DNA from 3 places in the Prauserella sp. PE36 genome. Region 1 is predicted to be linked to each of the others. Evidence: riboswitches for the same ligand, from Rfam matches in the RefSeq annotation. Region 1 holds a riboswitch; each other region holds the start of a gene.

Region 1 (7,186 bases):
GGGCGATCGTGTCCGGCTTCACCGGCTGCACCACGTCGTGCCCGTTGCGGAACGCGGCCGAGACCGGCGAGCAGCCGGTGGCCTGTGCCCCGAAGACCTTGTACGGCGACTCGTCGACGAGGCCGAGCTGGCCCAGCTCGCGGAAGCCCTTGTCAACCTTGGTCAGCTGCGAGCCGGAGGCGATCGGAACGACGATCTGCTCGGGAAGCCGCCAGCCCAGCTGCTCGGCGACCTCGAAGGCGAGGGTCTTGGAGCCCTCGGAGTAGTAGGGGCGCACGTTGACGTTCACGAAAGCCCAGGTCTCGTGCTCGGCGGCGAGCTGGGTCGCCAGGCGGTTGACGTCGTCATAGTTGCCGTCGACCGCGATCAGGGCGCCGTCGTAGACGGCCGTGGTGAGGATCTTGGCGCGTTCGAGAGAGGAGGGGATCAGCACGACCGACTGCCAGCCGGCGCGCGCGGCGGCCGCGGCGACCGCGTTGGCGAGGTTGCCCGTCGAGGGGCAGGCCAGCGTGTCGAAGCCGAACTCGCGGGCAGCGGCCAGCGCGACGGCGACCACGCGGTCCTTGAACGAGTGGGTGGGATTGCCGGTGTCGTCCTTGACCCAGATGCGCTTGACCCCGAGGGCCTTCGCGAGGCGGTCGGCACGCACCAGCCTGGTACAGCCCGGCTCGGTGTTGGGGATCTCCTCGACGTTGGAGGGCACCGGCAGCAGCCTCTTGTAGCGCCAGATGTTGCGAGGGCCGGCCTCGATGTCCTCCCGGCGCACGCGGCCGAAGTCGTAGGCGACCTCGAGCGGCGAGAAGTCCCCGGCGGAGACGAACTCCGGGGCCAGCGGCTGGCGGTGGCCCTCTTCCTTGGACACGAGCTCCACGGCCGGACCGAGGTCGACGGACTTCGTGGTTTCGAGCGCTGCAGTCATCGCGAGGTTCCTTTCCTCATCTGCCCCGCTGGCGCGGGTCGGAATTGGCACCGTGATCGCCAGCTACCTCGCGGAATCGAGATGACAGGCTGACGCCGGTTGCCGGGGCTTCATCGGGCCGTTCCCTCTGCCCCTCTGGATGAGCGGTATTCGGTTGTCCGTGGGCGGAATCCGCCCGACGTCGTGAGGAAGCCTACGTCATCGGGATCAGTTCGTGCCACGGCTGTGCGGGTTACGTCACCGTGGCAGGATCGGCAGCGTGACCGCGCCAGCCACCACGCCCGCACCACTGCAGCTCGTGCTCGGGGACGAGGAACTGCTCGTCGAACGCGCGGTGCGAGCCGCGCTGGACTCGGCGCGGCTGGCCGACGCGACGGCGGAGCTGACGCGCGTCCGGGTGTCCGAACTCACACCACCACAGCTCGCCGAGCTGGTCAGCCCTTCGCTGTTCAGCGAGGGCCGCGTGATCGTCATCGAGGGCGCGCAGGACGTCTCGCAGGAGATCTCCGACGCGATCCTGTCCTACGTGCGCATGCCCGCCGACGGCATCGTGCTCGTCGTGGTCCACACCGGTGGTGGGCGGAGCAAGGCGGCCAAGGCGCTGCCGGGTGCGCTCAAGAAGGCGGGCGCTGCCGTCATCGAGTGCGACAAGATCACCAAGCCCGCCGAGCGGGAAGCCTTCGTGCGCAACGAGGTTCGGCGGGCGGGCGGACGGATCGACGCGCCAGGGGTGGTCGCGCTCATCGACGCGGTCGGCTCCGACCTGCGGGAGCTCGCCTCGGCCGCCGCGCAGCTCGTGGCCGATTCCGGCGGCAGCGTCGACGAGGAGGCCGTGCGGCGGTATCACCGCGGCCGGGCCGACGTCACCGGGTTCATGGTCGCCGAGAAGGCCGTCGCCGGAGACCGCGCCGCCGCGCTCGAGTCGGTGCGGTGGGCGCAGCAGATCGGGGTGCCGCACGTGCTGGTGGCCGACGCGCTGGCCGACGCGGTCCGCACGATCGCCAGGGTGTCCGCGGCGGGCCGGGGCAACCCGAACCAGATGGCGGGCGAGCTGGGGATGCCGCCCTGGAAGATCCGCAAGGCGCAGGGCCAGTCGCGCGGCTGGAACTCGGGTTCGCTCGCCGAGGCCATGCGCATCGTCGCCCGCGTGAACGCCGAGGTGAAGGGCGCCGCGGCCGATCCGGACTACGCGATCGAGCGTGCCGTGCTGGACCTCATCGCCGCGAAGCAACGCCGCTAGGCGACGCGCCCCAGCGCCACCTTTGGTGCGCTCGGGGCACCGCCCGTCTCCCACACCCCCAACGGAGACGCTGCGCCATAGGGGACTTTCGGCGAACACGCGCCGACAACGGCGAAGCCCCCGGAGACCGTTGGTCACCGGGGGCTTCGCGACAGCTTGTCGGCAGGCTCAGAGCTTGTTGGCGCGCTGGGCCATCGCGGACTTCTTGTTCGCGGCCTGGTTCTTGTGGATCACGCCCTTGCTGGCAGCCTTGTCCAGCTTGCGCGCGGCCTCTCGCTGCAGCTCGATGGCCTTGTCCTTGTCACCGGCGTCAGCGGCCTCGCGGAACTTGCGGATCGCGGTCTTCACCGCCGACTTGACCGACTGGTTGCGCTGGCGCGCCTTCTCGTTGGTCTTGATGCGCTTGATCTGGGACTTGATGTTGGCCACGCGGGCGCTCCTCACATCGTTCGGCGGGATTGTCGTTGTCGCGTTCTCGTGGCCCCGGTGACTCACCGGGCTTCCTCCCTGGCGGAATGCCACACGGCAACGGCTGAACAGCATAACAACGGGTCACCGCGGGACCTCGGCCAGGTCGGTTACCTGGGCTCGCAGTGCCTGGGGTTTCGCCGTCTCCCCGCTGGCGCAGGCTCGCACACAACCAGGGGTCCGGCTACCTCTGCTACCCGGTCTCCGCCGTCGCTCTGCTGCCCGTGGTGCTCGCGATGGTGTTGTTCGGCGACCGGCGTCCGGAGTGGAGCTGGCTGCTGGCCGCCGCCGTGACGGTGGTCTGCCATGTGCTCTACGGCGTCGTCCTGCAACGCGGGTACGCGGTCGGCGACCTGTCCGTCGTGTACCCGGTCGCCAGGGGAGCGGACCTCTGCTGTCGGTGCTCGTCGCCGTGCTGGTGCTCGGGGAACGACCGGGCTGGCCCGGTCTGGTGGGGAAGCTGCGGCGGGAGCACCGGCGTGAGGTGCTGCTGGTGTGTCCGCTGTCTCCGTTGGCCTGCCTGCTCGTGTTCTTCGCCTTGCGGCTCGCGCCGGTGAGCCTCGTCGCGCCCGCCAGGGAGCTGAGCATCGTGCTCGGCAGTCTCGCCGGCTGGTTGTTGCTGGGCAGCGGCACCCTGGTAGGCGGCCGGCGGTTCTGCTCGTGTTGTTCGGGATCACGGCGACCGCACTCGCATGAGACCGTGTTGCCCATGGACGTGCTGAGCAGCAGGGTGCTGGTGCATCCCAGGGATCCCGACGTGACGAAGGCCTTCTACCGCGACACGCTCGGGCTCGCGGTCTACCGCGAGTTTCCCGGCGGCACCGTGTTCTTCCTCGGCGGCGGGTTTCTCGAGGTCGTGGGAGAGGGCCGCACCGGCGCCACCCCGGACATGGCGCTGTGGTTGCAGGTCAGAGACGTCGCCGCGGCCGTGGCCGAGCTGCGCGCGAAGGGCGTCGAGCCGGTGAAGGGCCCGCAGCGGGAACCGTGGGGACTCGACGAGGCGTGGATCTCCGACCCGGACGGCACGCGGATCGTGCTCGTGGAGATCCCGTCGGACCACCCGCTGAGGGTCGATGTGCGCTCCCAGTAGCTCCGTCTCGGGGATGCCCGGTTCGCCGAGACCGGGATCCTCGTGACGATCGGATTCGCCAGGCAGAGGGCTCAGCGCTGTGGCCGGCACCGTCGAGAGCCGCCACCAGCGGCTCCGGGCGCTGCCTGCCGGGGATGAACCGGCCACCGAGCCGCGGCGGCCGCGTTCAGGCGGGCCGCCACGCCCGCAGCTGGGCCGCGCGCGTGGCGGCGAGGCCGGGCGGGTCCCACACCCATGTCTGCAGGTCGCCGAAGCCGGCGGCCTCCAGCTCCCTGGCGAGGTCGTGCCGTGGCACCGGCAGCCACTTCTCGTGCGCGGAGAGCACGAGCCGCCCTCCCGGCCGCAGCACGCGGAACAGCTCGGCGAACGCGGCTTCCCGGTCGGCCCACAGCTGCACGTTGTTGACGCTGAGCACGACGTCCACGGACTCCCCTGGCTGCCCGGTGGCGGCGGCGGTGCCCGCTCGCAGCCGCACGGTGCCCTCACGCACCGCGGCGGCGCATCGCGCGCGGCACAGCTGGAGCATCTCCTCGGAGGGGTCGACGCCGACGGCGAGCCGGCTGCGGGCGGCCACCTCGGCGAGTCCGATGCCAGGGCCGGGTCCGAGCACGAGCACCGTCTCGTCCGCGGCCGGTTTCGCCACCTCGACCACGTGCCGCTCGGTCGCCGCGTTGCCGTGCGCCATCAGCGCTCCGCCGATGCGGCCGAGCAGACCGCGGGGGTGACCGAAGGCCCGGTCGAGCGGTTCGTCAAGTACAGAACTCATCCTTCGAGGTCAGCACGGACTGGACGAGACCCGCATCGGGGATGACCCGGAAATGTCGGTGTGGCGGCATGGGAACATGGAGGGTGCCACCCGCGAGCGACCTGAGGTAACGAGTGACACAGACACGCCCGTCCGCCGACACCACGTTCACGCCCCCGGAGCACATCCGGAACTTCTGCATCATCGCCCACATCGACCACGGCAAGTCCACCCTGGCCGACCGGATGCTGCAGCTCACCGGCGTGGTCGAGGAGCGGGCCATGCGCGCCCAGTACCTGGACCGGATGGACATCGAGCGGGAGCGCGGCATCACGATCAAGGCGCAGAACGTGCGTCTGCCGTGGCGGCTCGACGGCCAGGACCACGTGCTGCACCTCATCGACACGCCGGGCCACGTGGACTTCACCTACGAGGTCTCCCGTGCGCTCGAGGCGTGTGAGGGCGCGATCCTGCTGGTGGACGCCGCGCAGGGCATCGAGGCGCAGACGCTGGCGAACCTCTACCTCGCGCTCGACAAGGACCTGCACATCCTTCCGGTCCTCAACAAGATCGACCTGCCCGCCGCGGAGCCGGACAAGTACGCGGCCGAGCTGGCGAACATCATCGGCTGCGAGCCCTCCGACGTGCTGCGGGTGTCGGCGAAGACGGGTGAGGGCGTCAAGGAGCTGATCGACGAGGTCGTGCGCCAGGTGCCGCCGCCGGTGGGCGACTCCGATGCCCCGGCGCGCGCGCTCATCTTCGACTCCGTCTACGACACCTACCGCGGCGTGGTCACCTACATTCGCGTCGTCGACGGCAAGATCACTCCGCGCGAGCGGATCAAGATGATGTCGACCGGGGCCACGCACGAGCTGCTCGAGGTCGGCATCATCTCGCCGGAGCCGAAGGCCGCGAAGGGACTCGGCGTCGGCGAGGTGGGTTACCTCATCACCGGCGTGAAGGACGTCCGCCAGTCGAAGGTCGGCGACACGGTGACCGCGGAGCGCCACGGCGCCAAGGAGCCGCTCGCCGGCTACCGCGAGCCGCAGCCGATGGTCTACTCGGGCCTGTACCCCGTGGACGGCTCCGACTACCCGGACCTGCGCGAGGCGCTGGACAAGCTGCGGCTCAACGACGCCGCGCTCAGCTACGAGCCCGAGACGTCGGTAGCGCTCGGCTTCGGTTTCCGCTGCGGGTTCCTTGGCCTGCTGCACCTGGAGATCACGCGCGACCGCCTGGAGCGTGAGTTCGGCCTCGAGCTGATCTCCACCGCGCCGAACGTCGTCTACCAGGTCTTCCTGGAGGACGGCACCGAGCTCGTGGTCACCAACCCGTCGGACTGGCCCACCGGCGGCAAGATCGCCGAGGTGCACGAGCCGGTCAGCAAGGTCACGGTGATCGCGCCGTCGGAGTTCATCGGCGCGATCATGGAGCTGTGCCAGAGCAAGCGCGGCCAGCTGCTCGGTATGGACTACCTGTCCGAGGACCGCGTCGAGCTGCGGTACCAGCTTCCGCTCGCCGAGATCATTTTCGACTTCTTCGACTCGCTGAAGTCGCGCACCCGCGGCTACGCCTCGCTCGACTACGAGGAGGCGGGGGAGCAGGCCGCCGACCTGGTCAAGGTGGACATCCTGCTGCAGGGCGAGGCGGTGGACGCGTTCTCGGCGATCGTGCACAAGGACGCCGCCTACAGCTACGGCAACCGGATGGCGACTCGCCTGCGCGAGCTCATCCCGCGCCAGCAGTTCGAGGTGCCGATCCAGGCCGCGATCGGCTCGCGCATCATCGCTCGCGAGACCATCCGCGCGATCCGCAAGGACGTGCTCGCCAAGTGCTACGGCGGTGACATCTCGCGTAAGCGCAAGCTGCTGGAGAAGCAGAAGGAAGGCAAGAAGCGCATGAAGACCGTCGGCCGCGTGGAGGTGCCGCAGGAGGCCTTCGTCGCGGCACTGTCCACTGAGGACAGCGGTGGCGACAAGGGCAAGGGCAAGAAGTAGCCTCCCGTTCTTGCAAGACAGCGGGGAGCCGCGCCGGGATGATGCGAGAGTGATCAGCAGAATCATCCCCTATGCCGACGGAGCAGATCTCGGCGCGTCCCGGGACTTCTACGTCGAGGTCCTCGGACTCGAGGTCGCGATGGAGGATCCGGTGCTCGGTCTGCGATCGCCGGCCAACCCCACGGCGCAGGTACTCGTCCTACCGCCCGGAGCGGAGCACCCCCAGCCTCGTTTCGGGGTCGATGTCGGCGAACCGGCGGCCGTCGACGCGGCGCATGCCTTGGCGGTGCGTCGTGGCCTGCGGGTCGTCTACCCGCTCACCGACGAGCCGTGGGGCGTTCGACGCTTCTTCGTCGAGGACCCTGGCGGCACGGTGATCAACGTGCTCGCACACCTGCGGTGACCCCGCGCCCTAGCGGTCGCTGATCCGCACCGCCTCGACGAACAGGGCGGTGCGCCGCTCCTCCGCCATCACGCGGTCGTACTCGGCCCAGTCGTCGTGGGTGCCGCCGGCCGCGGTGAAGATGTCGCGCAACAGCTGGGGCAGCCGCTCGGCGGGGAAGTGCTCGCACGTGTCGTCGGGCCCGATCAGGCGCGCCGGGCCCTGCACGGACACCCATCGCCAGCCGTGCCGGAAGACGAACGTCGCGTGTCCGCTGCGGCGCAGGAGTTCGCGCTTGCGGGCTCCGCCGACCAGTACTGCCGCGACCGAGGGCCTCCCGGACAC
Region 2 (7,186 bases), on a different contig from region 1:
GAGTCGGTGCCGATCGAGGCCGGCCGCCCGCTGGCCAAGCCGACGCCGCTGTTCGCCAAGCTCGACCCGAAGCTGGGCGAGACGGGTCCGGAATGGGCTCCCATCGAGGGCTGAACGCGCCGATGACTGCGCGGTTCTCCTGTGGGACACCCGCGCCAGGACGCGCCCTCAGGTACCCGGCGGCCGTGCACCACCGACGCCCGCGGCCTTGTCACCGGCCCGCTCGATCCCTGGAGGAAACTTGAGTCGTGAGCGCCCGCCGGTGCCGGAGAAGCTTCCGGCACCGGCGATCGACTCGCACACGCACCTGGACGCCTGCGGAGTGGAAACCCCGGCGGAGCTGTCCACTGTGCTCGCTCGCGCCGAATCCGCCGGGATCGAGCGCGTGGTCACCGTCGCCGACGACCTCGCCGCCGCGCGCTGGGCCGCCGAGGCGTCCACGTGGGACGAGCGCGTGTTCGCCGCCGTGGCGATCCATCCCACGCGCACCAAGGACTTCGGCGACGCCGAACGGTCCGAAGTGGAGCGGCTGGCGCGGGGAGATCGAGTGGTCGCGGTCGGGGAGACCGGCCTCGACTACTACTGGGACTACTCACCGCCCGAGGCGCAGCAGGAGGCGTTTCGCTGGCACATCGACCTCGCCAAACGCATCGGCAAGCCGCTGATGATCCACGACCGGGACGCCCACGACGACGTGCTGAGGATCCTCGACGAGGAGGGCGCGCCGGAAACCGTGGTGTTCCACTGCTTCTCCGGAGACGCCGACATGGCGCGCCGCTGCGCCGACGCGGGCTACGTGCTGTCCTTCGCGGGCACCGTGACCTTCCGCAACGCCAGGGCGCTGCACGAGGCGGCGCGGCTGGTCCCTTCGGAGCAGTACCTCGTGGAGACCGACGCGCCGTTCCTCACGCCGCACCCGTTCCGGGGAAGGCCCAACGAGCCGTACTGCGCGGCGTACACGGTGCACGGGCTCGCGGAGCTGCGCGGCGAGCCGGTCGGCGAGGTCGCGAATGCCGTACGTACCAACGCAGAACGCGTGTTTCGACTGCCCACCGTCACTTCGGGTTGAACGGACTGCGACATTCGTGCACACATCTACGTCGACCGGCCGAGTGACGAAGCTCACGACACTCCGAGGGGTATTTGCACAACCCCCAAGCCTTCGTTATTGTCCCGTGACCGTGCTGGGTGGTGGTTTTCGAACCGCCAGCCGGTTGGCCCACAGTCACGTCGGTGTACGTCGGGGAAACGTCCTGCGGGACGTGAGGACGGCGCTGACTGCGGGAGTCCTGGCCTTACGCGAAAGGGATCGACCCTGTGACTGGTAGCTACGGGCGCGCTGACGCGGGTCTCGACGCATCGCCGAGACCGGGGGGCGCCTCGACAGCCCTGCTCGACCGGCCGAGCGACTTCGACGACTTCGAGTTCTCGCCGGACCCGCACGTCACCCGTCACGACGTCCTGACGGCGCTCGGCCCCGACGCCGACAGCCTCATGTCCGAAGCGGACATCGATGTCGACGAGCTCATCCGGCTGATCAACGCCGAGACCACGATGCTGCCGCCGATCGTCGTTCCCGACGAGGCGAGCGCGGACCGCACCGCCGAGGCGCAGGAGAAGCCCGAGGACGGGCTCGCCACCGCGGTCAAGACCTGGAAGAAGCGCTTCCTCAAGGGCGCCGTCCTCGCCGTGATGATCACGCTCACGGGCGGCGGCGCCGCGGCGCTCGCGATGAACAAGAGCGTCACCCTCGACGTCGACGGCGAGCGCCAGACCGTCCGCAGCTTCGGCGGCACCGTCGGCGAGGTGCTGGAGGACGCCGGCATCACGGTCGGCGCCCACGACGCGCTCTCACCCTCCCCACAGGCCGCGGTGGGCGACGGCGGCGTCATCACGCTGGAGCGCGGCCGCCAGCTCAACCTGATCGTCGACGGCGAGCAGCGCGAGGCCTGGGTCCGCGCCACCACCGTCGGCGAGGCGCTGGAACAGCTCGGCCTCCAGGACCTCAACAAGCAGGGAACCTGGTTCTCCGCGCCGGTCGGCGGCGAGGTGCCGCTCGAGGGCATGACCCTGGAGGTCAAGACCCTCAAGAACATCACGCTCTTCGACGGCGGCAACCAGCCGCGCGAGCTCTCCACCACCGCCGTGACCGCGGAGGAGCTGCTCAAGGAGCTCAACCTCTCGCTCGGCCCGAAGGACAAGATCGAGGGCGGGCTCAAGTTCAAGATCCACGACGGCGCCTCGGTGCACATCAGCCGCACCGGCGTCTCGGTGATCAACGAGACGGAGGTCATCGAGCCCAAGGTCCGCACCATCGAGGACCCCGAGCTCGAGCAGGGCACCGAGATCGTCGAGGAAGAGGGCGTCCCCGGCGAGGAGATCGTCACCTACCGCATCACCAAGGAGAACGACCAGGAGATCGCCCGCGAGGAGCTCTCCAGCAAGATCATCAAGGCCGCCAAGGACCGGGTCATCCGGGTGGGCACCAAGCAGCCCCCGCAGCCGGTGATCTCCGACGGCGCAGTGTGGGACGCGCTCGCGCAGTGCGAGTCCACCGGCAACTGGGCCATCAACACCGGCAACGGCTACTACGGCGGCCTGCAGTTCGACAAGAGCACGTGGGACGCCTACGGCGGCGACCAGTACGCGGCCTACCCGCACCAGGCCAGCCGCGAGCAGCAGATCGCGATCGCCACGAAGGTGCGCGACGATCGCGGCGGCTACAGCGCCTGGCCGAGCTGCCAGTCGAAGCTGGGGCTCCCGTAGCCGTTCTAGACTGACCCGGTGACGGAGACATCGGGCTTGCTCGGCCCTGCTGAGATCCGCGGGCTGGCGAGTGAGCTCGATGTCCGGCCGACCAAGAAGCTCGGCCAGAACTTCGTGCACGACGCCAACACCGTGCGCCGCATCGTCGAGCTGGCCGAGGTCGGTGCAGGCGACGTGGTGCTCGAGGTCGGGCCGGGTCTCGGCTCGCTCACGCTCGGCCTGCTGGGCTCCGGTGCGCGGGTGATCGCCGTGGAGATCGACCCCGTGCTCGCCGGGCGCCTGCCCGACACCGTTCGGAGCCACGCGCCCGAGGCGGCCGGCCGGCTGACCGTGCTCGGCGCCGACGCGCTGCGGGTGCGTGCGGACGAGCTCGCCGAGCCGCCGACGGCGCTGGTCGCGAACCTGCCGTACAACGTCGCCGTTCCCGTCGTGCTGCATCTGCTCGCCGAGCTGCCGTCGTTGCGCAGGGGACTCGTGATGGTCCAGACCGAGGTGGCCGACCGCATGGCGGCGGGACCGGGCAGTCGCGTCTACGGCGTGCCGAGCGTCAAGCTGGCCTGGTACGGCAGGGCACGCAAGGTGGCCGCGGTGCCGAGGTCGGTCTTCTGGCCGGTGCCCAACGTCGACTCCTCGCTCGTGGCGTTCGAACGCGGCGAGCCGCCGGAGAACGCCGATCGCGACGTGGTGTTCGGGCTCGTCGACGCCGCGTTCTCCCAGCGCCGAAAGACACTCCGCGCCGCGCTGGCCTCATGGGCGGGCTCCGCCGACCGGGCGGGCGAGCTGCTGACGGCCGCCGGGATCGACCCCCGCTCCCGCGGCGAGCAGCTGGACGTCGATCAGTTCGCGGCTATTGCGGCAAAGGTGTGATCTACATCGGCGAGCTTGCGTTCGTGTGGCCGATTCAGGTCTACTCTTAGGGCATCCATCCCGAGCGACTGAGAGACCTGGCTCGCCGAAGTCGCAGCAACCGCCCACCGAGGGCAGGTGCTAACGCCAGGAGCGATGGAGGATCCGTGTATCGCTCGCGAATGCTCACCAGGCGCCGAGTCGTCGATCAGGGCCGCCGCACCGTAAGCGCGTGTTGTCGCCACACCGCTGCCGCCTGATCGTTTCCCACTCGCTCATCCCTTCCCAGCGACCGTCTGAGATCCGGACGGGGCGTCGCTGTGTCTCGAGTTGCCTTGGAGCTTTCGTGATCACCGTCGAAAACGTCAGCAAGTCGTTCGCCGCCGGCAGTACCGGGGCGCCCGTGGTCGCGCTGCGCGACGTGAGCCTCGCCGTGGAGGCGGGTTCGCTGTACGGCGTGGTCGGCCCTTCGGGTGCCGGTAAGTCGACGCTGGCGCGTTGCATCGCACTGCAGGAGCGTCCGGACCGCGGGGTCGTGCGGTTCGACGGGCTCAACACCGCCGCGCTGGACGGCCGCAAGCTGCGGGACGCGCGCCGTCAGCTGGGGATCGTCGACACCCGGCTGCAGCCGGAACGCACGGTCGCCGGCAACGTGGCCGCACCGCTGGAGCGGCTCGGCATCGAAGGCCCGCAGCGCCGGAACCGCGTGGGCACCCTGCTCGACCTCATCGGCCTGACGAGGCGGGCCGCGCAGCTGCCCGGTGACCTGTCCGAGGGCCAGCGGCGACGGGTCGCCGTCGCGCGGGCACTCGCGGCGGGGCCGTCGGTGCTGCTCGCCGACGACCCGACGGGCGGCGTGGAGTCCGAGGAGTCGGGCTCGGTGCTGGCCGTTCTCGACCGGGCGCGGGCCGAGCTGGGCGCGACGGTGCTGGTGACCACGCCGGACGCGAGCGTGGCGCGGCGCGTCTGCGACGACGTGGCCCTGCTGGAGCGCGGTGCGGTACTGGAGAGCGGCAACGTGCTGGGCCTGCTCGGCAAGCACGGCAGCAAGATCGCCAACCAGCTGCTGCCCGCGATCGAGACGTCGAGGGCGGAGGTGTCGCAGTACGACCTCGCCGTGGACGTGGTGCTGATCGGCTTCGCGGCCGTCGGTGCGCTGCTTCCCGAGGCGGCGGGCCGCTTCGACGTCGAGCTGGCGACGATCGGCGGTGGCCTGACGCGATTCGGTGACACGCCGGTGGCGCGCTTCCGGCTCGGGGTGCGCGGCCAGCGGGCCGACGCGGCGCTGGCGTGGATCGCGGAGCGCGGCGCCCACGTCACCCACACCCTCTACGGCCTGCGCAACGTCGCCGCCTGATCCAGGGAGCCCCTTCTGCAGGGAGCCCCCTTCTGCAGGGAGCCCCCTTCTGCAGTGAAGGCCACCTTGCCTGCGTTCAACGCAGTGAAGGTGGCCTTCACTGCAGTCGGGCCCACCCCCGGCCGCCACGTAGTGAGCAAGGGAGCTTTGCTCCCGGAAAACGGGAGTAAAGCTCCCTTGCTACCCCCTGGATGTGGCTACTGGGACTGCTGGGGCACCGGTGAGGGGCGCCGGAAGAGCAGGCCGGCCACTACGGCGCCCACCGCGAGAACACCGGCCGCCCAGCCGCTCGCCGTCGCGTAGCCGTGCACCGTCGCCGCGGCTCCACCCGCGACGACCGACGCCGTCGCGCTCGCCGCGATCGTGTTCAGCGCCGCCGTGCCGAGCGAGGCTCCCACCTGCTGCGACGTCGTGATGAACGCCGAGGCTACGCCCGCGTCCTTCGGCGCCACCCCCTGCGTCGCCGCGTTCACCACCGTCGGCATCACCAGACCCGCACCCGCGCCCAGCAGCACCTCGGCAGGCAGCAGCAGGCCGACATAGGAGCTGTCCGGCGTCAGCCGCGTCAGCAGCGCCATGCTCACCGCCAGCAGGAGCAGCCCGCCAACCAGCAGCGGCCTCGCCCCGACCCTCGGCGCGAGCCTGCTCGTCACCTGCGTCGACATCAGCACGTTGCCCGCCACGAACGGCAGGAACGCCACCCCTGCCAGCAGCGCGCCGTAGCCCATGATCACCTGCAGCTGGAACGTCAGGAACAGGAACATCCCGAACATCCCGAACGCCGCGAAAGCGACCCCGAGGAACGCAGCCGCCCGCGACCGCTCGGTCACGACGCTCAGCGGCAGCAACGGTCCCCTCACCCGCGCCTGCCGCGTCGCGAACACCGCCACCAGAACCAGCGCTGTCGCGAGCAGCCCGAGCACGAGCCCTGAGCCGAAGCCGCGCTCCGCCGCCTCCGACAGCGCGTAGACGAGTGACACGATTGCCCCGCCGCCGAGTGCGGCGCTGATCCAGTCGAGCGGGGTCTCGCGATGTCCCTCGACCTTCGGCAGCACGAAAGCGCCCAGCACGGCGGCCAGCGCCGCGATCGGCAGGTTGACGTACAGGCACCAGCGCCAGTCGAGGTACTCCGCGAGCGCCCCGCCCGCGACGAGTCCGAGCGCGGCGCCCGACATCATGATCGCGCTGAAGATGCCGAACACGCGCGCCCGCTCGCGCGGTGCGGTGAACGTCGTGGTCAGCAGTGAGATCGTCGACGGCGCGAGCAGCGCCGCGAAAACGCCCTGGCCCGCCCTCGCCGCGATCAGCATCTCCGTGCTGATCGCGGCGCCTCCGACGGCCGAGGCGAGCGCGAAGCCGACGGCGCCCACGAGCAGTGTGTTCTTGCGGCCGAGCCGGTCTGCCAGCCGCCCGCCGAGCAGCAGCAGCCCGCCGAACGCCACGGTGTAGGCGGTGATCGCCCACTGCCGGCCGGCGTCGGACATGCCAAGCTCCCGCTGCGCCGACGGCAGCGCGATCGTCATGATCGTCATGTCGACGATGACCAGCAGCTGGGCCAGTCCGATCACCGCGAGTGCCCACCATCTGCGCCGGTCGGTGGTTTGCCCCACCGGTGCAGGAGCGGTCGTTGTCATGATTTCCCCTTGTGAGACTGTGTGGAGGCCCCGAAATGACTGGAAAGCACCGGGTTCGCCGATTGCTTACCGGTCGGCTAGTTAGCTTGTATGGTGGAACCGTAAGTGATTGCTAGTCGGGCGTCAAGTAAGTTGAAGACGGTCTCAGGAAGGGCTGGCTGACATGGTGGGGCGGCGCAGCGACACGAGGGAGCGCATCCAGCAGGTCGCGCTGGAGCTGTTCGCCGAGCACGGCTACGAGAAGACGTCCCTGCGGGAGATCGCGGAGCGCCTCGCCGTGACGAAGGCCGCGCTGTACTACCACTTCAAGACCAAAGAGGACATCGTCCACAGCCTCGTCGAGAACCTGGTCGACGGCCTCGATGAGCTGCTCGCCTGGGCCAAGGAGCAGCCGAGGTCGCAGGGGACCACGGAGGAGGTTCTGCGCCGGTTCTCCGCGCTCGTCAACGACGAGCACGGGCCGGAGATGCAGTTCATCCAGCAGAACATCCCGACGCTCAAGAAGTTCGGCGTCATGCACCCGCTCGGCGCGAAGGTCAGGGAGCTCTTCCAGCTGATCAGCGCCGAGGGCGGCGACCCGGCC
Region 3 (7,186 bases), on a different contig from region 1:
CGGCTGCTGTCGATCGGCGGGCTGCCGACGGCGGAGACCTACGCGCTGCCGTACCTGGAGATGGGCGTGACGACGTACTCGTCGGCCATCTTCAACTTCCTGCCCGAGTTCGCGCTCGGCTTCTACGCCGCCGTGCGCGAGCGGGACACGGCGGCCGTCTACCGTAAGCTCTCCGAGTTCGTCCTGCCCTACCTGGACATCCGCAACCGCAAGGCCGGCTACGCCGTGTCGATCGTGAAGGCCGGGCTGAAGGCGGTGGGCAGGGAAGCCGGGCCCGTCCGGCCCCCGCTGACCGACCTCACCGAGGCCGAGCTCGGCGAGCTGACCGCACTCGTCGACAAGGTGAACCACGCATGAGCACCGTCCCCGTCATCACCGGCCACCGCGTCGTCCCCGTCGCGGGCCGCGACAGCATGCTGCTCAACCTCAGCGGCGCGCACGGCCCGTTCTTCACCCGCAACCTGCTGGTCCTCACCGACTCCGAGGGCCGCACCGGCGTCGGCGAGGTGCCGGGCGGGCCCGCGATCACCAGGACACTGGAGGAGGCCAAGGACCTCGTCCAGGGTGCGCGTGTCGGCGACCACCACGCGGTGCTCGCCGCCGTCCGGGATCGCTTCGCGAGCCGCGACGCCGGTGGGCGCGGGCCACAGACGTTCGACCTGCGGGTGACCGTCCACGTGTGCACGGCCATCGAGTCGGCGCTGCTCGACCTGCTCGGCCAGTTTCTGGACCAGCCCGTGGCTGCGCTGCTGGGCGACGGCAAGCAGCGCGACCGCGTTCCCGCGCTCGGCTACCTCTTCTTCGTCGGCGATCGCGAGCGCACCGACCTGGACTACCGCCACGGAGACGACAGCGGTGACGAGTGGTTCCGGCTGCGCGACGAGAAGGCGCTCGACGCGGACGCGGTGATCGCGCTCGCCGAGGCCGCCAAGGCGCGCTACGGGTTCACCGACTTCAAGCTCAAGGGCGGCGTGCTGCCGGGCGACGAGGAGGTGGAGGTGATCACCGCGCTCGCCGAGCATTTCCCCGGCGCCGACGTGACCCTCGACCCCAACGGCGGCTGGCTGCTCTCCGACGCCATCGCGCGCGGCAGGCGGCTGCGCGACGTCCTCGCCTACGCCGAGGACCCGTGCGGCGCGGAGGACGGCTACTCCGGGCGCGAGGTGCTCGCCGAGTTCCGCCGGGCCACGGGCCTGCGCACCGCCACGAACATGGTGGCCACCGACTGGCGGCAGCTGGGCCACGCGGTGCGCGAGCACGCCGTCGACATCCCCCTCGCCGACCCGCATTTCTGGACGATGAGCGGTTCGGTGCGCGTGGCGCAGCTGTGCGAGGCGTGGGGCCTGACCTGGGGTTCGCACTCCAACAACCACTTCGACGTGTCGCTGGCGATGTTCACCCACGTCGCCGCGGCGGCGCCGGGCGAGATCACCGCGATCGACACGCACTGGATCTGGCAGGACGGCCAGCGGCTCACCCGCGACCCGTACCCGCTCACCGACGGCCACCTGACCGTGCCCGACCGCCCCGGCCTCGGCGTGGAGCTGGACCCGGAGCAGGTTGATGCCGCCCACGAGCTGTACCTGCGCGAGGGTCTCGGCGCTCGCGACGACGCGGCGGCGATGCGGTATCTCGTTCCCGGGTGGACCTTCGATCCGAAGCGGCCCGCACTCGACCGCGCCTGAACGAAAGAGTAGGGAGAACCGATGACCCGGTCCGCCCGGCAGGGCGTGGTCCTGCAGGTCTGCCCGCTGCTGGAGTCGCTGGAGGAGGCGCTTGCCTCGCACCACGAGACCGTGCGCCTCGCCGAGCACACCGACCCGGCCGGCTACCTCGCCGAGCACGGGCACGAGGTGGTGGCCGCCGTGACGAGCGCACGGGTCGGCGTCAGTGACGAGCTGATGGACGCCCTGCCCGAGCTCCGCGCGATCGTCCACTTCGGAGTGGGTTACGAGACCACGGACGTCGCCAGGGCCCGCGCGCGGGGCATCGACGTCAGCAACACGCCGGACGTGCTCACCGACTGCGTCGCCGATCTCGCGGTGGGCGCCCTCATCGACGTGCTGCGCAGGCTCGCCGCCGCCGACCGCTACGTGCGGCGGGGCGAGTGGACCCCCGGCGGCTACCCGCTCGCCACGAAGGTGAGCGGCAAACGGGTCGGGATCCTCGGGCTCGGCCGCATCGGCCGCGCCATCGCGCGCAGGCTGGAGGGTTTCGACACGGAGCTGAGCTACCACTCGCGCAACCCGGTGGAGGGCGTGCCGTACCGCTACGCGTCGTCGCCGGTGGAACTGGCGGATGGGGCCGACGTGCTCGTGATCGCCACGTCGGGCGGCGCGGCCACGCGCGGGCTCGTCTCGGCCGACGTGCTCCGCGCGCTCGGCCCCGACGGCTACCTGGTCAACATCGCGCGCGGCAGCGTGGTCGACGAGCCCGCGCTCGTGGCGGCGCTGACCCAGGGCCGGATCGCCGGCGCGGCACTCGACGTGTTCGCCGACGAGCCGAACGTCCCCGCGCCGCTGCTGGAGCTGGACAACGTGCTGCTGCTGCCGCACATCGCCAGCGCCACCCGCGAGACGCGCGAGGCCATGGGCGCGCTGGCCTTCCGCAATCTCCACGCGTTCATGACCGAGGGCACGCTCGTGACCCCGGTCCCGCGGGCCGCCGGATCCTGATTCACTCCGCCCGCGTGTCGATCTGGGCTGCCCGGCTCCGACGTCTCTGATGAGGGCCGCGCGACCGGCACGGCCACCGGACGGAAGGACCGCCATGACCGGCACCGCACACCGCCGCGTGATCGCCTGGGCCAGCATCTCGATCGACGGCTACACGAGCGGCCCGGATGGGCCGGCGCACGACACGTGGCTGCACCGGCACGCCCTGCGGCAGGAGACCGCCGAGTACTTCGAGGGCGTGTGGCGCGGCGTGGACACGGCGCTGCTGGGGCGCACCAACTACGAGGGGTTCGCGTCGGTGTGGCCTGGGATCACGCGGGATCCCGCGACCGACGAGCGCACCCGCGAGCTGGGCACGTGGCTGGAGACCGTGGAGAAGGTGGTGTTCTCCCGCACGCTGGAGCGCGCGGACTGGCGGAACTCCCGGATCGCCCGTGAACCCGAACGGGAGGTCGCCGCGCTGAAGGCCGCGCCCGGGCGTGACCTCATGGTGCTGAACAGCGCGAGCGTGATCCAGACGCTGCTGAAGGCGGACCTGGTTGACGACCTGCGGTTCGCCGTCGTGCCGACCCTGCTTGGCGGCGGGCTGCGGCTGCTGCCCGAGGGTCTTCCCGCGTCCGGCTGGACGCTGGCGAGCAGCGCGACCCTCGCGCACGGCGCGGTGTGCCTGCACTACCGGCGCGGCTGATCCCGCTCCGGCCAGTTCGCGGTGAGCGCGTCGAGGCCCTCGGCGAGCTGGGCGCTGGTCGGGGTCGCCTCGCGCGGGATGCGGGAGGCGAGCACCGTGCCGAAACCGGCCATGCGCACGACGTCGTCGATCAGCGTGTCGAGGTCGTCGGGCCAGTCGAACTCCGGTTGCGCGATCAGCAGGCTCACGAGGCCGTGCAGCGCCGACCAGAGCCCGACGGCGAGCGACTCGGGACGCCCGCGCATGATCCCGGCCGACACGCACGCCGCCGCGGCCTCGGTGACGTAGCGGAAGCACTCCCGCGCGCCCGGCGACCGGTGGGCCGAGGGCCGCATCAGGAGCACGCGGTACTGCACGGGATGTTCGAGGGCGAACGTCGCGTAGACGCGCCCGCACCGGCCCAGAACACGCAGCGGGTCGTCGACGCCCTCGGAGCGCTCCCGCATCCGGCGTTCCAGCTCGCCCCACGACTGGAGGCACACCGCTTCGAGCAGGTCGTCCCTGTTCGCGAAGTGCAGATAGACCGACGGCGTCGTGACCCCGGCACGCGCGGCGACCGCGCGCAGTGTGAGCGCGCCGTCGGTGCCCGTCTCCACGAGCAGCGACTCGGCGGCCAGCAGGATCTCCTCGCGCAGCTTCTCCCCCTCACCGGGGCGGGCCCGCGAGCGCGTCGAGCTCATCGGCACAGCGTGACAGAGCTGACTTGACACCGTCAACTTGACGCTGTCAATCTGAGCGCATGGGCAGCTTCCATGAGGCCACGGCGCTCACGCGCGAGCCGGGCACCGACCTCTTCACCGTGGACCTCGATCCCCAGTGGACGGTCGGCGGCCGGATGCACGGCGGCTACCTGCTGGCCGCGATGGCGAGGGCCGCCACGGAGGTCGGCCCGCACGCCCATCCGCACGCGGTCAGCGCGTCGTTCGCGGTGCCGCCGCAGGCGGGGCCCGCGCGGGTGTCGGTGGAGGTGCTGCGCGCGGGCAAGGGGCTGACGCAGTCCCGCGTGCGGCTCGGCCAGGACGGCACCCCGTGCGCCGAGGCGCTCCTGACACTCGGCCCGCTCGCCGACCACGAGCCCTACTGGTCGGGCGTCACGCCGGCGGATCTCCCACCGGAGCACGAGTGCGTGCGCGTCCCGGCCGAGGCGCCCGGCGCGGGCTTCCGGGTGGACCTCATGGACGTGGTGGAACAGCGGCTCGACCCGCGCCCGCTCGGCTTCCTCGGCGGAACCCCGTCGCGCCAGGGCGAGATCTCGGGCTGGCAGCGGCTCGCGGACGGCTCCGACTGGGACCCGCTGAGCCTGCTGGTGGCGCTGGACCCCGTGCCACCGGTGTCGTACGACCTCGGCATCCCGGGGTGGGCGCCGACCCTGCAGATCAGCGCCTACCTGCGGCGCCCACCGGCTCCGGGCCCCGTGCGCGTCCGGATGCGGGCCGGCGTCGTCGCGGGCGACCGGATGGACGAGGTCGCCGAGGCGTGGGACAGCAAGGACCGGCTCGTAGCCCAGGCGACGCAGCTCGCAGGGGTCCGCCTGCCATAGGGCGCGTCGCCCGACCCGCTGCCCAGTGAGGGGATCGGCAGACGCGCCCTAGCCCTGTCGGGCCTTGTAGCGCGGGTCCCGCTTGTTGAGGACGAACACCTTCCCGTGGCGGCGCACCACCTGCGCACCCGGCTTGTTCTTCAGTGAGCGCAACGACTTCCGGACCTTCACGGCCACTCCCTTCATCGTTGTTGTTGACAACGATTTTCATTATACTCACCCCGGCCGCGAACACCCTCGCGCAGGCGCCGCATCGTGAGGTAGCCTCTCCGCTAGGTCATGAGCGCCAGCGTCAAGCCCCGGCTCGCTGGCCGGCAACCCTCCTACCGTGGTGGGGTGCCCCGGGTGACGACCTGGCTCGCCGGAACAGGCGGGCAAGCGCGGGCCCCTCACCGGGTCCCAGGACCCACCGAGGAGGCCACATGTCCGTCACGTTCGCACCCCCTGCCCTCGCCACCGTCATCCCGCCCGCCGTGCCCGGCACCGCGGGTGACGACCTGCGCGTGCCGCTGGTGACCGGCGGGGAGATCGGCTACGCCAACCTCGACCACGCCGCCAGCGCGCCGTGTCTTTCCGCCGTGCGCAGGGCGGTCGACGAGTTCCTGCCGTGGTACGCGAGCGTCCACCGCGGCGCCGGGTTCGCCTCGCAGGTGTCCACAAAGGTCTATGAGCGAGCCAGGCAGGCCGTTGGCGCGTTCGTCGGAGCGCGGTCGTCCGACACGGTGGTCCTCACGCGCAACACCACCGACGCCCTCAACCTGCTCGCCCGCGCCGTCCCGAAGGGCACGGCCGTGGTGCTGTTCGACACCGAGCACCACGCCGCCCTGCTGCCGTGGCGGGGCAGGCACGTGTACCGCGTGCCTGCCCCGCGCGCCCGGCACGAGGCCGTGCGCGTGCTCGCGGAGACGCTCGGCCGCTGCCCCGAAGGTCCTCGGCTGGTCGTGGTCGCCGGAGCGTCCAATGTGACCGGTGAGGTGCTGCCGATCGCCCAGCTGGCGCAGGCCGCACACGCCGCTGGAGCCCGCATCGCCGTCGACGCCGCCCAACTGGCCCCTCACCGCGCCGTGTCGCTGCGCGAACTGGACGCGGACTACGTCGTCCTATCCGGACACAAGCTCTACGCGCCCTTCGGGGCGGGCGCGCTCGTCGGCAGGGCCGACTGGCTGCGGGCCGCCGAGCCGTACCTGGCCGGTGGTGGCGCCAGCAAACTCGTCACCGGGCACGAGGACGGCCTCGGCGTGGTCTGGAACACCGGGCCGGAACGGCACGAGGCCGGCTCCCCCAACACCGTCGGCGCGTACGCGCTCGGCGTCGCCTGCACGGAACTGGCCTCGGTTCGCGACCGCGTCGAGGCGCACGAGGCGGACCTGCTCGCCCGGCTCGACCGCGGCCTCGCCTCGGTACCGGGCCTGCGTGTCCTCCGGCTGTTCGACGACGACGGCGACCGCGTCGGCACGGTCTCCTTCGCGATCGATGACCTCTCCCCCGGACTGATCGCCGCCGTCCTGTCGGCGGAGCACGGCATCGGCGTGCGGGACGGCGCTTTCTGCGCGCACATCGCCACCCGCAGGCTCATCGCCACGAGCGGCGGCGACGGGCAGCAGGCCGTGCGGGTCAGCGTCGGGCTCGGGACGACACGCGAGCACGTCGACCGCCTGGTGACCGCGCTGCGCGAGATCACGGAAAGGGGCCCGCGGTGGACCTACGCCGAGACCGACGGCCGGTGGGCGCCGAGCCCGGATCCCCGTCCGCTACCGGGTTTTCTCGGCTGAGTCAGGCGGGGTAGAACGGCTCGGTCCGCACGCGGCGCGCGCGGCGTGGACCAGAGACCCCGGGGCGCGTCCTCGACTCGGGCGGCGCAGTGCACGTCCTCAGGCGCGCGGACCAAGCAGGTCGACCGGAACGGAGCACGGCCACCCGCCTGGCCCCGCCAACGCCAACGCCAACGGTCGCTAGCTCCGGCTCAGCGGTGCCGGAGCCGCCTGCGCCGTCGACCGGCTCCGGCACGGGGTCTCCGGCTCCGCCACCGGCACGCGAGCCGCCTCCGAGGTACTCGTCAGTCGAAGCGCTCGTACCTGGGGTCGCTGGCGGGCAGCGGCAGCGCGGGCTCACCCTCCAGGATCTTGCTCATCGCGCCGAACCACGTGCGTGCCGGCGTCTTGCCGCCGAACATGTTGCCGCTGTCGGCGGGGACGGCGCTGACGTTGCCGGGCCCGCCGTCGTAGAGACCGCCGTTGGGCACGTCGGGCCGGAACACCATCGCCGCGCCCGCGAGCTGCGGCG

What was found. Region 1 has a riboswitch for S-adenosylmethionine ahead of thrC (threonine synthase). Riboswitches for the same ligand answer to the same signal wherever they lie in the genome.
Region 2: it holds a riboswitch for S-adenosylmethionine, as region 1 does, so the genes downstream of both, DI005_RS36380 (methionine ABC transporter ATP-binding protein) here and thrC (threonine synthase) in region 1, are expected to answer to the same signal.
Region 3: it holds a riboswitch for S-adenosylmethionine, as region 1 does, so the genes downstream of both, DI005_RS12425 (aminotransferase class V-fold PLP-dependent enzyme) here and thrC (threonine synthase) in region 1, are expected to answer to the same signal.

What each region holds. Positions count from the first base shown of each region.
Region 1 covers NZ_QEQT01000088.1:22,152-29,337, forward strand. The annotation lists gene thrC (threonine synthase) at 1-919, opposite strand, end outside; SAM riboswitch class I at 933-1,065, opposite strand; gene holA (DNA polymerase III subunit delta) at 1,179-2,159, shown strand; gene rpsT (30S ribosomal protein S20) at 2,328-2,588, opposite strand; partial or broken gene DI005_RS39190 (hypothetical protein) at 2,753-3,323, shown strand; gene DI005_RS26970 (VOC family protein) at 3,337-3,717, shown strand; gene DI005_RS26975 (class I SAM-dependent methyltransferase) at 3,884-4,483, opposite strand; gene lepA (translation elongation factor 4) at 4,597-6,459, shown strand; gene DI005_RS26985 (VOC family protein) at 6,509-6,862, shown strand; gene DI005_RS26990 (pyridoxamine 5'-phosphate oxidase family protein) at 6,872-7,186, opposite strand, start outside.
Region 2 covers NZ_QEQT01000110.1:222,992-230,177, reverse strand. The annotation lists gene metG (methionine--tRNA ligase) at 1-114, shown strand, start outside; gene DI005_RS36395 (TatD family hydrolase) at 242-1,069, shown strand; gene DI005_RS36390 (resuscitation-promoting factor) at 1,390-2,766, shown strand; gene rsmA (16S rRNA (adenine(1518)-N(6)/adenine(1519)-N(6))-dimethyltransferase RsmA) at 2,785-3,633, shown strand; SAM riboswitch class I at 3,686-3,775, shown strand; gene DI005_RS36380 (methionine ABC transporter ATP-binding protein) at 3,959-4,969, shown strand; gene DI005_RS36375 (MFS transporter) at 5,167-6,603, opposite strand; gene DI005_RS36370 (TetR/AcrR family transcriptional regulator) at 6,767-7,186, shown strand, end outside.
Region 3 covers NZ_QEQT01000050.1:290,943-298,128, forward strand. The annotation lists gene kdgD (5-dehydro-4-deoxyglucarate dehydratase) at 1-357, shown strand, start outside; gene DI005_RS12395 (enolase C-terminal domain-like protein) at 354-1,685, shown strand; gene DI005_RS12400 (2-hydroxyacid dehydrogenase) at 1,707-2,675, shown strand; gene DI005_RS12405 (dihydrofolate reductase family protein) at 2,770-3,363, shown strand; gene DI005_RS12410 (TetR/AcrR family transcriptional regulator) at 3,348-4,043, opposite strand; gene DI005_RS12415 (thioesterase family protein) at 4,103-4,903, shown strand; gene ykgO (type B 50S ribosomal protein L36) at 4,952-5,074, opposite strand; SAM riboswitch class IV at 5,179-5,290, shown strand; gene DI005_RS12425 (aminotransferase class V-fold PLP-dependent enzyme) at 5,326-6,675, shown strand; gene DI005_RS12430 (transglycosylase domain-containing protein) at 6,960-7,186, opposite strand, start outside.